One region of the [Micrococcus luteus] ATCC 49442 genome, then DNA from elsewhere that is predicted to be linked to it. Evidence: riboswitches for the same ligand, from Rfam matches in the RefSeq annotation. Region 1 holds a riboswitch; the other holds the start of a gene.
The links. Region 1 has a riboswitch for glycine ahead of gcvP (aminomethyl-transferring glycine dehydrogenase). Riboswitches for the same ligand answer to the same signal wherever they lie in the genome.
Positions count from the first base shown of each region.

Region 2: it holds a riboswitch for glycine, as region 1 does, so the genes downstream of both, gcvP (aminomethyl-transferring glycine dehydrogenase) here and gcvP (aminomethyl-transferring glycine dehydrogenase) in region 1, are expected to answer to the same signal.

Region 1 covers NZ_JAAAXP010000001.1:4,251,891-4,259,331, forward strand. The annotation lists gene GUV69_RS19385 (aromatic ring-hydroxylating oxygenase subunit alpha) at 1-1,071, opposite strand, end outside; gene GUV69_RS19390 (PadR family transcriptional regulator) at 1,236-1,835, shown strand; gene GUV69_RS19395 (histidine phosphatase family protein) at 1,894-2,478, shown strand; gene GUV69_RS19400 (LapA family protein) at 2,548-2,937, shown strand; glycine riboswitch at 3,144-3,241, shown strand; gene gcvP (aminomethyl-transferring glycine dehydrogenase) at 3,405-6,257, shown strand; gene gcvT (glycine cleavage system aminomethyltransferase GcvT) at 6,269-7,381, shown strand.
Region 2 covers NZ_JAAAXP010000001.1:3,082,633-3,090,073, forward strand. The annotation lists gene GUV69_RS14070 (mycofactocin-coupled SDR family oxidoreductase) at 1-806, opposite strand, end outside; glycine riboswitch at 856-950, shown strand; glycine riboswitch at 951-1,071, shown strand; gene gcvP (aminomethyl-transferring glycine dehydrogenase) at 1,122-4,013, shown strand; gene gcvT (glycine cleavage system aminomethyltransferase GcvT) at 4,024-5,145, shown strand; gene gcvH (glycine cleavage system protein GcvH) at 5,180-5,563, shown strand; gene glyA (serine hydroxymethyltransferase) at 5,560-6,864, shown strand; gene GUV69_RS14095 (L-serine ammonia-lyase) at 6,962-7,441, shown strand, end outside.

The DNA of each region.
Region 1 (7,441 bases):
CTCTGCCTGGAGCATGCGCTCGATCAGCCTGCGGACCCACATGCCGCCGGCGTCGATGTTCAGGCTGTAGAACTCGTAATCCGGGTTGGCGTCGATTGCTTCCTGCTGGGCCTTCAGCATCGCTTCGTCCTCCCCGAACACGCCGTGGACGCCGTTGCGGAGCTGGGTGGTGATGAGCTGGCTGTCCAGGCAGTAGTTGCGCATGAACGCCCAGAAGTAGTGGCAGGACTTGGCGGTCTCCGGGCTGATGGTGTTCATGACGTAGCCGTTGACGCCCTGGCTGCGGTCGCCGTCGGGGGCTCCGGTGCCTGCCTTGGCAACGCCAACGTCAATGCGGATCGTGGAGGGCGCCTCGAAGCGGATGATCTGCCAGCGGTCCACCTTGCCTTCGAAACCGGGGAACTTGTCCCGCATGTTCTTGAGCCAGAACGGCGGGGCGTCGATGTTGAGCATCCACCGCGAAACGGTAACGGTGCGGTCATCGTGGGTGACCACGAACTCGGACTCGCTCAGCTCTTCCTGGCCGATGCTGGAGGCGTGGACAAATTCCTCGTGGGTGAGGTCCATGAGGTTGTCCAGGACCAGCTGGTAGTTGCACGGAGCGAAAATGGTCTCACCGTCGCCTGCCCAGTCCTGGCTGTCCATCTGATGCATATCCGGCACAAGGCCGGGATCCGCCTGGGTGGGGTCGCCAAGCCAGACCCACACGAACCGATGACGCTCCACCACCGGGAAGGACGGGACGGTCGCCGAGGGGTTGATGCTCTCCTGGGCCGGCATGGACGCACAGCGGCCCGCAGAGTTGTAGACGATGCCGTGGTACGGGCACTGGATGCCGTCCTTGCCCACGGTCTTTCCCATGGACAGCGGGGCAAGCCGGTGCCAGCACGCATCCGCCAGGGCGACGGCCTTGCCATCCTCGGTGCGGTACAGCGCCAGGGGGCGGTCAGCGATTTTGCGCGCCATGGGTTTGCGGGTGACCTCGTGGTCCCAGGCAGCGACGTACCAGGCGTTCAGGGGATGGCCGAGGACCTTGTTGGTGGTGGAACTGCTGGACTGAAGCACAGTCATCATTGACCTCTTTCTGATGCCCGGCGGCGCTGCTCACGCTGCATGCCGGACGCATGAAGATTTTCTGGGGGGTGCCCTCAACTATCTATGTCCATAGTTGGTGGCTTGGATCACACACTAGCTATAGATATAGTTAGTTGGCAAGACCCTGAAAGGATTTACCCGTGAGTCTTCGTTACGCGCTTCTGGCTTTGCTTTCCGTGGAGCCCATGACCGGTTACGACCTGGCGAAGCGATTTGAGTCCTCGGTTGCCTTCGTCTGGCATGCGCCTGATTCGCAGATCTATCCGGAGCTGCGGAAGATGGCAAAGGAGGGGCTGCTGCAAGCCGAGGAGGTTTCGTGGGGGCCCCGCGGCAAGAAGACGCAGTACCGGATGACCGACGACGGCCGGGACGCGTTCCGTACCTGGATGCACGAGCCGCTGGAGTACTCCCGTGAGCGCGATCCCGTGCACCTGAAGGCCGCCTACCTGGAGTGGGCGGAACCCGCTGTGGCGCGGGAGCACATGCGGGCCCATATCGACTATCACACGATGCGTCGCGATCAGTGGGCGGACATGATCACCGAGTTGCGGGCAGGAACAAACGAGATGTTGAGCAAACGGCTGGCTGCCACCCCCGAAGCCGACCGTCAACGCACTATCGAATACAAAGTCTTCACTTACGAAGGCCTGATTGCCCGCGCGGAGACGGAAATCGAATGGGCCAAGCGGGGGCTCAAGCTGATCGATGCGCTCTCGGGATCTGCGCCGCACCAGGATTGAGGGCCGGGGCAGGTCGCCCTGTGCCGGCAGCCTCCCGCCGTCGGGGACAATGGAAGGCATGACCCTCACGACGTTCGCCCTCGTCCGCCATGGCCAGACTGACTGGAACGCGCAGCGCCGCCTGCAGGGCGCCACTGACATTCCGCTGAACGACGTCGGCCGCGGCCAGGCGCGCGAGGCCGTCGCCAACCTTTCGGGCCATGACTGGGACGCCGTGGTGACCTCGCCCCTGAGCCGTGCCGCGGAAACCGCCAACCTGATCGCCGAGGGGCTTGGCCTGAGTGTGGCCCGGCACGTCCCCGCGCTCACGGAGCGTAGTTTCGGCCGGGCGGAAGGGCTGCAGGCGGGCCCCGAACTGGAGGCCCTGCGCATTCCGGGCGGCTTCCAGGGCGCCGAGAGCGAAGATGCCGCGGCGAGCCGCGGGCTGGCCGCACTGGAAGAGCTGGCCGAGGAGTTCCGCGGCAGGCGCGTCCTGGTTGTCGCCCACGGCACCCTCCTGCGGGTAAGCCTCAGCCGTGCCATCGGCCGCACCCTGCACAGCATCGACAACGCCGTGCTCAACCTCGCCCACCACCACGTCCGCGAGGGTTGGCAGCTGGAGTACTACAACGGCCAGCCGCTGGCCGCCGAAGTCCAGGCCTGACCCGCACCACCCGCTTTGCCACCGGCCCGGTTGCCCCCGAAAGCTCCTGCACGGGGGGACAATAGTGGTATGAGCTCAGAAGAACCGCTTCGACCTTCAGACGTGCCTCCCGCTCCGCCTTCCCAGCCCTCGGAACGGTCCGCCGCGTCTGGTTCGCCGGCTCCCAGGACCGCGGCTCCCAAAACTGCCGCTGACAGGACCCGCATCACCCGGGCCGCAGTCATCTGGAGTGCGGTGGCGGTCAGCCTGGCGGTGCTGGTGCTCCTGATCATCTTCTTTATCCAGAACCAGGACATGGTTGCCGTCAGGTTCCTCGGCTGGGAGGGCAGTCTCGCCCAGGGTGTGGCTTTCTTCATTGCTGCCGTGGGCGGCGGAATCCTTGTGGCCATCGCCGGCGGAGCCCGCATCCTGCAGCTGCGCCGCAACGAACGACGGCGGGGCAAGGGCACCGAAGCGTAGCCCGCCAAAGGAGCGGCGGCGTCATCGTCGATCGATTGCTCCGTAGAGGTCCTTTTCGAGTCCCAAAAGGGCCCCTGCGGAGCAACCGATGCCGGGGGAGGGTGACGCCCGTCTCATCATGACCTGCGCGCGCCCCGGGAAATTGCTTGCGGACGCTGTTCGCGGTAAGCTGTGAGGCGTGTCACGGACTATGTGGCACATGCTTTTGATCTGCGGCGGGAGAGTTCTGCCGGTACGTTCAGCAGGCGCCGTAGGAGCAAATCCTCCCCAGGAATCTCTCAGGCCCCCGTACCGCCGCGGTTAGGCAACTCTGGAAAGCAGTCCGGCAACGGGCTCACCGACGGTGCAAGCGAAATCCTGCAAAAGCAGGTCGACGCGGAAACTCTCAGGTTCCCTACAGAGTGGGGAGGAACCCGAATCAATGTGGCGTACCCAGCGGACGCCACCTGAATTATGGAGTTCCTTTCATGACAGTTCAGTCGTCCCCCACTACTTTTGCCGACCGGCATATCGGTGCGCGCAGCCAGTCGCACATCGAAACAATGCTCAAGGCCGTCGGTTACGACACCGTTGATGGCCTCGTTGACGTTGCCGTCCCCGACTCCATCCGCCAGGCCAAGCCGCTTGCCCTCCAGGACGCCCTGAGTGAGGTTGAGGTCCTGGCTGAGCTGCGGAAGCTCGCGGGCAAGAATAAGACGGCTGTGCAGATGATCGGCCAGGGCTATTACGACACGGTCACCCCTGCGGTGATCCGCCGGAACATTCTTGAAGCGCCGGCCTGGTACACCGCGTACACGCCGTACCAGCCCGAGATTTCCCAGGGCCGGCTTGAGGCGCTGCTGAACTTCCAGACCATGGTCCAGGACCTGGTGGGCCTGCCCATCGCCAATGCCTCCCTGCTGGATGAAGCCACCGCCGTGGCTGAGGCCGTCCTGATGATGCGTCGGGCCAACAAAAACAAGGCTGCCGTGGACGGCAAGACCGTCCTGGATGCCGATGTCATGCCGCAGACCATCGCGATCGTGAAGGGCCGCGCCGAGGCCCTCGGTTTCGAGGTGGAGGTTTCTGACCTGTCCAAGGGCCTGCCCGAGGGTGTCATCAACGGCATCGTGCTGCAGCAGCCCGGCGTGTCCGGCCGCGTGTTCAACCACGCCGAGGTCATCGCCGCTGCCAAGGAGCGCGGTGCTCTGGTCACGGTCGCGGCGGACCTGCTGGCGCTGACCCTGATCATCCCTCCGGGTGAGCAGGGTGCTGACATCGCGGTCGGTTCCACCCAGCGTTTCGGTGTCCCGTTGTTCTTCGGCGGCCCGCACGCGGCCTACATGGCGGTGGCGATGGGGCTGGAGCGGTCCATGCCCGGCCGCCTGGTGGGTGTGTCCAAGGACGACGCCGGTGTTCCGGCGTACCGTCTGGCGCTGCAGACCCGTGAGCAGCACATCCGCCGGGAGAAGGCGACCTCGAACATCTGCACGGCGCAGGCCCTGCTGGCCATCGTGTCCTCGTTCTACGCCGTCTACCACGGCCCGGACGGGCTGAAGGCGATCGCCGAACGCGTCCACAACCACGCCCGCGCCCTCGCCACCACGCTGAAGGTCGCCGGCCGCGAACTGGCCACCGGGACCTTCTTCGACACCGTCACCGTGTCCGTCCCGGGCAAGGCCGGCAAGGTCATCGCCGCCGCCGAAGCACGCGGGATCAACCTGCGCCACATCGATGAGGACACCATCGGTGTGTCCGTTGATGAAACCACGACGGCGGATGTCCTGTCCGCTGTTGCCGTCGCCTTCGGCGCCGGCCCGGTAGTCGAGGCCAAGGGCTTCGAGCTGCCCGCAGAGGTGCTCCGCACCTCCGAATTTATGCAGCACCCGGTGTTCAACACGCACCGGTCCGAGACGCAGTTGCTGCGTTACATCCGGAAGCTCTCGGACCGGGACCTGGCGCTGGACCGGACCATGATTCCGCTGGGTTCGTGCACGATGAAGCTGAACGCGACCGCTGAGATGGAAGCGATTTCCTGGCCGGAGTTCGCCTCGATTCACCCGTTCGCCCCTGAGTCCCAGACCGTGGGCTGGCGCGAACTCATCAAGGGCCTGGAAGACGATCTGGCAGAGATCACCGGCTATGACCAGGTCTCGTTGCAGCCGAACGCCGGGTCCCAGGGCGAACTCGCCGGGTTGTTGGCGATCCGCGGTTACCACCGGGCCAACGGCGACGCGCAGCGCAACGTCTGCCTGATCCCGGCCTCCGCGCACGGCACGAACGCCGCGTCCGCGGTCCTGGCCGGCATGAAGGTCGTTGTTGTCGCCACCGCGGCGGACGGCACGATTGACCACACGGACCTGTACGCGAAGATCGAGGCGCACAAGGACGCCCTCTCCGCGATCATGATCACCTACCCCTCCACCCACGGCGTGTACGACGCGGACGTGACCGAAATCTGCGACGCCGTGCACGCTGCGGGCGGGCAGGTCTATGTGGACGGGGCGAACCTGAACGCCCTCGTTGGCCTGGCGCAGCCGGGCAAGTTCGGCGGGGACGTCTCGCACCTGAACCTGCACAAGACCTTCTGCATCCCGCACGGCGGCGGCGGACCCGGTGTCGGCCCGGTCGCGGCCAAAGCACACCTGGCCCCGTTCATGCCCGGGGACGCGAACAAGGCAGCCCACCAGGAGGGCCACGGCGTGGCCATCAGCGCGTCGAACTTCGGTTCCGCCGGTGTCCTGCCGATCTCCTGGGCGTATGTGAAGCTCATGGGTGCCGAGGGTCTGAAGGAAGCGACGAAGTCGGCGCTGCTCGCGGCGAACTATGTTGCGGCCCGCCTGAACGAGTACTTCCCGGTCCTCTACACCGGTGAGGGCGGGCTGGTGGCGCACGAGTGCATCCTGGACCTGCGCGAACTGACCGCCAAGACCGGTGTGACGGCCGAGGATGTGGCCAAGCGCCTGATCGATTACGGTTTCCACGCCCCCACCCTGGCGTTCCCGGTCGCGGGCACCCTGATGGTGGAGCCCACCGAGTCCGAGGACCTGGCCGAGATCGACCGGTTCATCGACGCGATGATCACCATCCGCAAGGAAATCGATCAGGTGGCTGCCGGTGACTTCACCGTGGAGAACTCGCCCCTGCGCAACGCACCGCACACCGCGGCCGCCGTCGTAAACACGGACTGGAGCCGCGAGTACTCCCGTGAGCAGGCCGTCTTCCCCGTCCACCACCTCAAGCAGGACAAGTACTTCCCCCCGGTCGGACGCATCGATGGCGCCGGCGGAGACCGTAACCTCATCTGCTCCTGCCCGCCGCTCTCCGAGTTCGAAAACTAAGGATTCCGATCATGACTGAGAAGTACACCGCTCTCTACGAAGAGCACAAAAAACTCGGCGCCTCCTTCACCGATTTCGGTGGCTGGCAGATGCCCCTGAAGTACAGCTCCGAGCTCGCCGAGCACCACGCGGTCCGCAAGGCTGCCGGCCTGTTCGACCTCTCCCACATGGGCGAAGTCTGGGTCACCGGCCCCGCAGCCGGCGAGTTCCTGGACTACGCCCTCGTGGGCAAGCTCTCCGCCGTCGCCGATGGCAAGGCCAAGTACTCGCTGATCTGCAACCCCGACGGCGGCATCATCGATGACCTGATCGTCTACCGCTTCGGCGACGAGAAGTACCTCGTGGTCCCCAACGCGGGCAACGCCCCTACCGTCGCCGCCGCTCTCGCCGAGCGCGCAGCGGACTTCGACGTGAAGGTTGAGGACGCTTCCGCAGCAACCTCGCTGGTGGCCGTCCAGGGTCCCAAGGCCGAGGCCATCCTGCTCAAGCTGACCGATGAGGCCCAGCACGCGCTGGTCACCGACCTGAAGTACTACGCGTTCAACGAGCTCACCGTCGCCGGCCACAACGTCATCCTGGCCCGCACCGGCTACACCGGCGAGGACGGCTTCGAGCTCTTTGTACCGAACGACGGCGCCGCGGACCTGTGGGCGAAGGTGGCCGAAGCAGGGGAAGAGTTCGGCATCATTCCGTGCGGCCTCGCGTCCCGCGACTCGCTGCGCCTGGAAGCCGGCATGCCGCTGTACGGCAACGAGCTCTCCCTGGAACGTTCACCGTTCGATGCCGGCCTCGGCGGCGTTGTGGCGCTCAAGTCCAAGGAAGGCGACTTCGTGGGCCGCTCCGCCCTGGAAGCCTCCAAGGCAGCCGGCTCCAAGCGCAAGCTCGTGGGCCTGAAGGGCCTCGGACGCCGCGCCGGCCGTGGCGGCTACCCGGTCCTCAAGGACGGCAACGTCGTCGGAGAAGTCACCTCGGGCCAGCCCAGCCCCACGCTCGGGTACCCTGTTGCACTGGCCTATGTCGACGTCGAGCACGCCGAACTGGGCACCGCACTGGACGTCGACCTGCGCGGCAAGGCAGAGCCTTTCGAGGTCATCGCCCTGCCGTTCTACAAGCGCCAAAAGTAGTCCCTCCGGGGGCTGGGTCCGGAACCGGCAACCCGGAGTTTTCACGCGTGCTGCTCCTTC
Region 2 (7,441 bases), 1.2 Mb from region 1:
TTATTCAGCATGATCGTGTCGACGTTGGTCGGCGCAAGCGCGTTGGCCCTGATGTTGTGGGGAGCGAGCTCGTTGGCCAAATTCCGCATCAGACCGATGACGCCGTGTTTCGCGGCGACGTAGTGGCCAAGGGTGTGGAGGGCCTTTAGCCCCGCCGTGGAACTGGTCAAAATGATGGACCCGCCGTTTCCGGCCTCGATCATCGACGGGACAGAAGCCCGCACTGTCTTCCAGACGCCGGTGAGGTTGACATCGATCATCGTCTGCCACGTCTCTTCATCTAGTTCGGCAAGCTGACCATAAGAGACGACGCCGGCGTTCGCCAGGATGATGTCCAGGCGGCCGAATTCGCTGACTCCGTCCTTGACGGTTGCTGTCAGGCTGTCCAGATCCCGAACGTCCACCTGGCGGGCCATAATTTTGCCGCCGACAGCTTCCACTTGACGGACTGTCTCATCAAGTTCCGCCACCGAGGCACCTTCATAAGGGATGGTGCTGATAGGCGCGCAGGCATCCACCGCGATGATGTGGGCCCCCTCGGAAGCCAAGCCGACGGCGTGCGAACGCCCCTGCCCCCGCGCAGCGCCGGTAATGAAGGCAACTTTTCCATCAAATCGTCCGGCCATCTGGACTCTCCAATCAGTAGAAATTCTGAACGCTCGGAGCGTACAGTTTGGTTTGATATCTCTTACGATACACGCCGCAGCCGAACAAAAGGAGGTCTTTTTGAAGAAAATACTCTCAAGACAGCCCAGCGACGAGTCTCCCGCGGCGCGGAAGCCAATATTTTCGGCACTGGTTGCCATTATGCTTGGCTCAGGTGTAAGTTGTGTTCGTAATCACGAAATGAGCCACTAAGCTGCAGCGGGAGAGCCTGGCACACCCCCGCCGGCGCCGTAGGAGCAAACCCTCCCTAGGAATCTCTCAGGCCCCCGTACCGCTGCAGCGCGGCAACTCTGGAAAGCAGCCCGCTAAATCCCTTCTTTGGGATGGGCTCACCGACGGTGCAAGCCGCTTCCCGCCACGACGAGGAGCAGCGGAAACTCTCAGGTCCAATACAGAGCGGGGAGGAACTCAAAATTACCGGCGCCTCATGGCGCAGGAGACAACTGGAGTTCCTAATGACCCCCAATTCCAAAGGCGCAACGTTCGTCGACCGGCATATCGGCACCCGCAAGCAGGATCATGTCGAAGTCATGCTGAAAGTTGTTGGCTACGACTCCGTCGATGCCCTGGTCGATATGGCAGTGCCGTCTAACATCCGGCAAGACTCCACCCTCGAACTGTCCCCAGCTCTTAGCGAGGTGGAGGTCCTGGCCGAGCTGCGCAGGCTCGCGGCCAAGAACAGGACCGCGGTCCAGATGATCGGGCAGGGCTACTACGACACCGTGACGCCTCCGGTGATTCGCCGCAACATCCTCGAAGCCCCGGCCTGGTACACCGCCTACACACCGTACCAGCCCGAAATCTCCCAGGGCCGGCTCGAGGCGCTGCTGAACTTCCAGACCATGGTCCAGGACCTGACTGCGCTGCCGGTGGCCAACGCGTCCCTCCTCGACGAGGCCACCGCCGTGGCTGAAGCCGTGCTGCTGATGCGCAGGGCCAACAAGGACAAGTCCGGAAAAGACGGCAGGACGGTCCTGGACGCCGACCTGCTCCCCCAGACCATCGCCATCGTCCAGGGGCGCGCCGAGGCCCTGGGCTTCGAGGTGGAAGTTGCCGACCTCACCGATGGCTTGCCTGAGGGCGCGATTAACGGGATCATTTTGCAGCAGCCAGGTGTGTCCGGCCGGGTGTGGGACCAGTCCGGTGTGATTGCCGAGGCGAAGGAACGCGGCGCGCTGGTCACCGTGGCTGCCGACCTGCTCGCCCTTACCCTGGTCACCCCGCCGGGTGAACAGGGCGCCGATATTGCCGTCGGCTCCACGCAGCGGTTCGGCGTGCCGCTGTTCTTCGGCGGCCCGCACGCCGCTTATATGGCCGTCCGGCAGGGCATGGAGCGCAACCTGCCCGGCCGGCTTGTCGGTGTTTCCAGGGACGACGCCGGTGTCCCCGCCTATCGCCTGGCCCTGCAGACCCGCGAGCAGCACATCCGCCGCGAGAAGGCCACCTCCAACATCTGCACGGCGCAGGCACTGCTGGCCATCGTCTCTTCCTTCTATGCCGTCTACCACGGCCCCGACGGACTAAAGGCGATCGCGGAAACAACGCACGGTCACGCCCGTACGCTGGCGGCATCCCTGAAGGCCGCAGGCCTTGACGTTCTGCATACAAGCTTCTTCGACACAATCACCGTACGGGTGCCCGGGAAAGCCATGTCTGTAGTCGCAGCCGCAAATGCCAAGGGAATAAATCTTAGGGCGATTGACCGAGACCTTGTCGGTGTTTCGACAGATGAAACGACTTCTGCCCAGACGATAGCGGACGTCATGTACGCGTTTTCGGTGGCCGCTGCTTACGGTGCGGGCCTAACGGACATCACAGACGGCTTTTCCTTGCCCGAGTCCGTGCTGCGCACATCGTCCTATCTGCAGCATCCGGTGTTCAACACGCACCGGTCCGAAACCCAACTTCTGCGCTACATCCGAAAGCTCTCGGACCGTGACCTTGCTTTGGACCGCACCATGATCCCGCTGGGTTCCTGCACGATGAAGTTGAACGCCACCGCCGAGATGGAAGCCATCTCCTGGCCGGAGTTCGCCTCCATCCACCCGTTCGCTCCGGACTCCCAGACTGCGGGCTGGCGTGAACTGATTTCCGGGCTGGAGGCTGATCTTGCGGAGATCACCGGCTACGACCAGGTCTCGGTCCAGCCTAATGCCGGGTCCCAGGGTGAGCTGGCCGGGTTGCTGGCGATCCGCGGTTACCACCATTCCCGCGGTGACAGCCAGCGCAACATCTGCCTGATCCCGGCCTCGGCGCATGGCACCAACGCTGCCTCAGCCGTGCTCGCGGGCATGAAAGTTGTTGTGGTGGCCACCGCAGCCGACGGCACCATCGATCATGCTGACCTCTACGCGAAGATCGACGCGCACAAGGATGCCCTGTCCTGCATCATGATCACCTACCCGTCCACCCATGGTGTGTACGACGGGGATGTCCGTGAAGTTTGTGACGCGGTGCACGATGCCGGTGGGCAGGTGTACATCGACGGCGCGAACCTCAACGCCTTGGTGGGCCTGGCCCAGCCGGGCAAGTTCGGCGGGGACGTGTCGCACCTGAACCTGCACAAGACGTTCTGCATCCCGCACGGCGGCGGCGGACCCGGTGTCGGCCCCGTCGCAGCCAAAGCCCACCTCGCACCCTTCATGCCCGGTGATGCCACCAAGGCGGCACATGAAGCGGGCCACGGTGTTGCCATCTCGGCTTCGCGCTTCGGCTCTGCCGGTGTACTTCCCATCTCATGGGCGTACGTGAAGCTGATGGGCGGCGAGGGCCTGACCGAGGCCACCAAGTTAGCGCTGCTGGCGGCAAACTACGTGGCATCCCGGCTGAACGAGTACTTCCCCGTCCTCTACACCGGCGAGGGCGGGCTGGTGGCGCACGAGTGCATCCTTGACCTGCGCGAACTCACCGCCAGGACCGGGGTCACGGCAGAGGATGTGGCCAAACGGTTGATCGACTTCGGCTTCCACGCCCCCACCCTGTCCTTCCCGGTGGCGGGCACGCTGATGGTGGAGCCCACCGAGTCCGAGGACCTTGCAGAGATCGACCGCTTCATCGAGGCCATGGTCACCATCCGCAAGGAAATCGACCAGGTGGCCGCCGGGGACTTCTCCGTGGAGAAGTCCCCGCTGCGCCGGGCACCGCACACCGCAGCCGCCGTCGTCTCCTCCGACTGGGACCGCACCTACCCGCGCGAACAGGCCGCCTTCCCCACGACCTCGCTCCGGCAGGACAAGTACTTCCCGCCGGTCGGCCGGATCGACGGCGCAGCAGGGGACCGCAACCTTATCTGCTCCTGCCCACCCCTCGAAGATTTCGAGGACAGCACCGCCGAACATGAAAACTAAAGGACTTCCCATGACTGAGAACTACACAGCACTTTATGAGCAGCACAAGAAGGCCGGCGCGTCCTTCACCGACTTCGGCGGCTGGCAGATGCCCCTGAAGTACACCTCCGAGCTGGCTGAGCACCACGCCGTCCGTAACGCCGCCGGCCTGTTCGACCTCTCCCACATGGGCGAAGTCTGGGTCACCGGCCCCGACGCCGCCGTGTTCCTGGACTACGCCCTGGCGGGAAAGCTGTCCGCGGTGGCCGTGGGCAAGGCCAAGTACTCGCTGATTTGCCAACGAGATGGGGGCATTATCGACGACCTGATTTCCTACCGCCGTGCAGAGGACCGCTACCTCGTGGTGCCCAACGCCGGCAATGCCAAGGGGGTGGCAAGGGCACTGGCCGAAAGGGCAGCCGCGTTCGACGTCACAGTCGAGGACGCCTCCACCGAGACGTCCCTGATCGCCGTGCAGGGGCCGAACGCGGAGAATATCCTGCTCAAGCTCGTCCCCACCGAACAGCACGCCCTTGTCACGGAACTGAAGTACTACGCGGCCGTCGAAGTAGAGATCAACGGTCAGCAACTGTTGCTTGCCCGGACCGGCTACACGGGCGAGGACGGCTTCGAGATTTACGCCAACAACGTGGAAGCCCCAGCGCTGTGGGATGCGCTGCTGAAAGCCGGGTCAGGGGAAGGTCTGGTCCCCGCCGGTCTCGCTTGCCGCGATTCGCTCCGCCTCGAAGCCGGAATGCCACTCTACGGCAACGAGCTCTCCCGGCACGTCAACGCCTACACAGCAGGGCTGGGCCCGGTGGTGTCGCTGGCGAAGGAAAGCGACTTCGTAGGCAAGGAAGCACTGGCAGCGGTCAAAGCTGCCGGCGTCGGCTCCACCGCGGGCCAGAAGCTTGTGGGCCTCAAAGGCACCGGCCGCCGTGCAGCCCGCGCGCACTACCCGGTCCTTATGGACGGCACCCTGGTTGGTGAGGTGACCTCCGGCCAGCCCTCCCCCACCCTCGGCTATCCGGTGGCCATGGCCTATGTCGACGTCGAACACGCCGCACCCGGCACCGTTCTGGACGTGGACCTCCGCGGCAAACCCGAACGCTTCGAGATCGTCGAACTCCCGTTCTACAAGCGCCAAAAGTAACCAAACAAGACCCAGCAAGCAAAGGAAAAGCATCATGAGCAAAGTTGTTGCAGAACTGAAGTACTCCGCCGAACACGAGTGGGTTGCTGGGGACGGATCCGGGCCTGCCGGAATCGGCATTTCCGCCGTCGCCGCCGATGCCCTGGGCGACATTGTGTATGTGGACCTGCCCGAGGTTGGCTCCACTGTGACTGCGGGGGAGACCTGCGGCGAGGTGGAATCCACGAAGTCCGTCTCGGACCTCTACGCCCCCGTCACCGGCGAAGTAGTGGAGATCAACGACGACGTGGTCTCGGACCCCGCCCTGATCAACTCCGATCCGTACGGTGCCGGCTGGCTGTTCAAGGTCACCGTGACCGAAGAAGGCCCGCTGCTCTCCGCCCAGGAATACGCCGAGGCCAACGGCGGCGAACTGTGAGCACGGCAACCACAGCTTTCGAGCAGGTAGTCTCCGCCAGCCTGGACGCGGACCTGTCCGCGCTGGACCCGGAAATCGCCGTCAAGATCAACGACGAACTGGGCCGCCAGCGTGACGGCCTGGAAATGATCGCCTCCGAGAACCACACCGCCGTTGCTGTTATGCAGGCGCAGGGCTCGGTCCTGACCAACAAGTACGCCGAGGGCTACCCGGGCAAGCGCTACTACGGTGGCTGCGAGCACGTTGACGTCATCGAGCAGCTGGCCATCGACCGCGTCAAGGCACTCTTCGGTGCCGAGTTCGCCAACGTGCAGCCGCACTCCGGTGCACAGGCCAACGCCTCGGTGATGCACGCGCTGATCAAGCCGGGCGATACCATCATGGGCCTGAACCTGGCTCACGGCGGGCACCTCACGCACGGCATGAAGATCAACTTCTCCGGCAAGCTCTACAACGTGGTCCCGTACCAGGTCCGCGAAGACACCCACACCATTGATATGGCCGAGGTGGAGCGCCTGGCGCTGGAGACGAAGCCGCAGCTGATCGTTGCCGGCTGGTCGGCCTACGCCCGCCAGCTGGACTTCGCCGAGTTCCGACGGATCGCTGACCTGGTGGGCGCTTACCTGATGGTGGACATGGCGCACTTCGCCGGCCTGGTGGCAGCCGGCCTGCACCCGAGCCCGGTGCCGCACGCCCACGTTGTCACCTCCACCACGCACAAGACCCTCGCCGGTCCGCGCGGCGGCATCATCCTCTCCAACGATCCCGCGATCGCCAAGAAGATCAACTCTGCTGTCTTCCCGGGCCAGCAGGGCGGACCGCTGGAGCACGTCATCGCCGGCAAGGCGGTGGCCTTCAAGATCGCCGCCACGCCGGAGTTCAAGGAACGCCAGGAGCGCGTCCTGTTGGGTGCCGGCATCCTGGCCGACCGCCTGGTCCAGCCGGACGTCACGGCCAAGGGAATCTCCGTGATTTCCGGCGGCACCGACGTCCACCTGGTCCTGGTTGACCTGCGCAACTGCGAGCTGGACGGCCAGCAGGCCGAGGACCGCCTGGCCGCTATTGACATCACCGTCAACCGCAACGCCGTGCCGTTCGACCCGCGCCCGCCGATGGTCACCTCCGGCCTCCGCATTGGCACCCCCGCCCTGGCCACCCGTGGTTTCGGCGAGGCAGCGTTCCGTGAAGTTGCGGACATCATCGCCGAGGCACTGATTGCCGACGCCGACGCGGACCTTTCCGGTCTCCGTCACCGCGTGGAGGCCCTCGCCGCCGCGCACCCGCTTTACCCGGGGCTCTAGCCCCAACCACGGATCGAGAGTGCAGTTCGCGGCAGTGTTTCACAAGAGCATCAGCGCGAACTGCGCTCTCGGCACAAACTTTAGTTAGGAAGTCATCATGGCCGTTGGAGTCTTTGATTTGTTCTCCGTCGGGATCGGGCCTTCGAGCTCGCACACGGTTGGGCCCATGCGGGCTGCTGCCGTGTTTGCCGAAGAGCTCCGGGGCGCCGGCGTCCTGGAGAAAGTGGCGGGGCTGCGGGTGGACCTGTACGGGTCGCTCGCTGCAACGGGCCACGGCCATGGCACCATGACGGCCATCCTGCTGGGCCTTGAGGGGTTCCACCCCGAAAAGATCCTGCCGGCCGAGGTGGAGGAGCGGCTCGCCGCGATCGCCGAGACCGGGATGCTGAACCTTGCCGGCGCCGGTGAAGGGGGAGGCGTGCAGCTTCCCTACGGCGTGAAGGACATCATCCTGCGCCCGCTGACCATCCTGCCGCGCCACACCAACGGCATGACGTTCACGGTCACCGACGAAAACGGCGAGGAGCTGCACAAGGCCACGTTCTTCTCCGTCGGCGGCGGCTTCATTGTCCGCGAA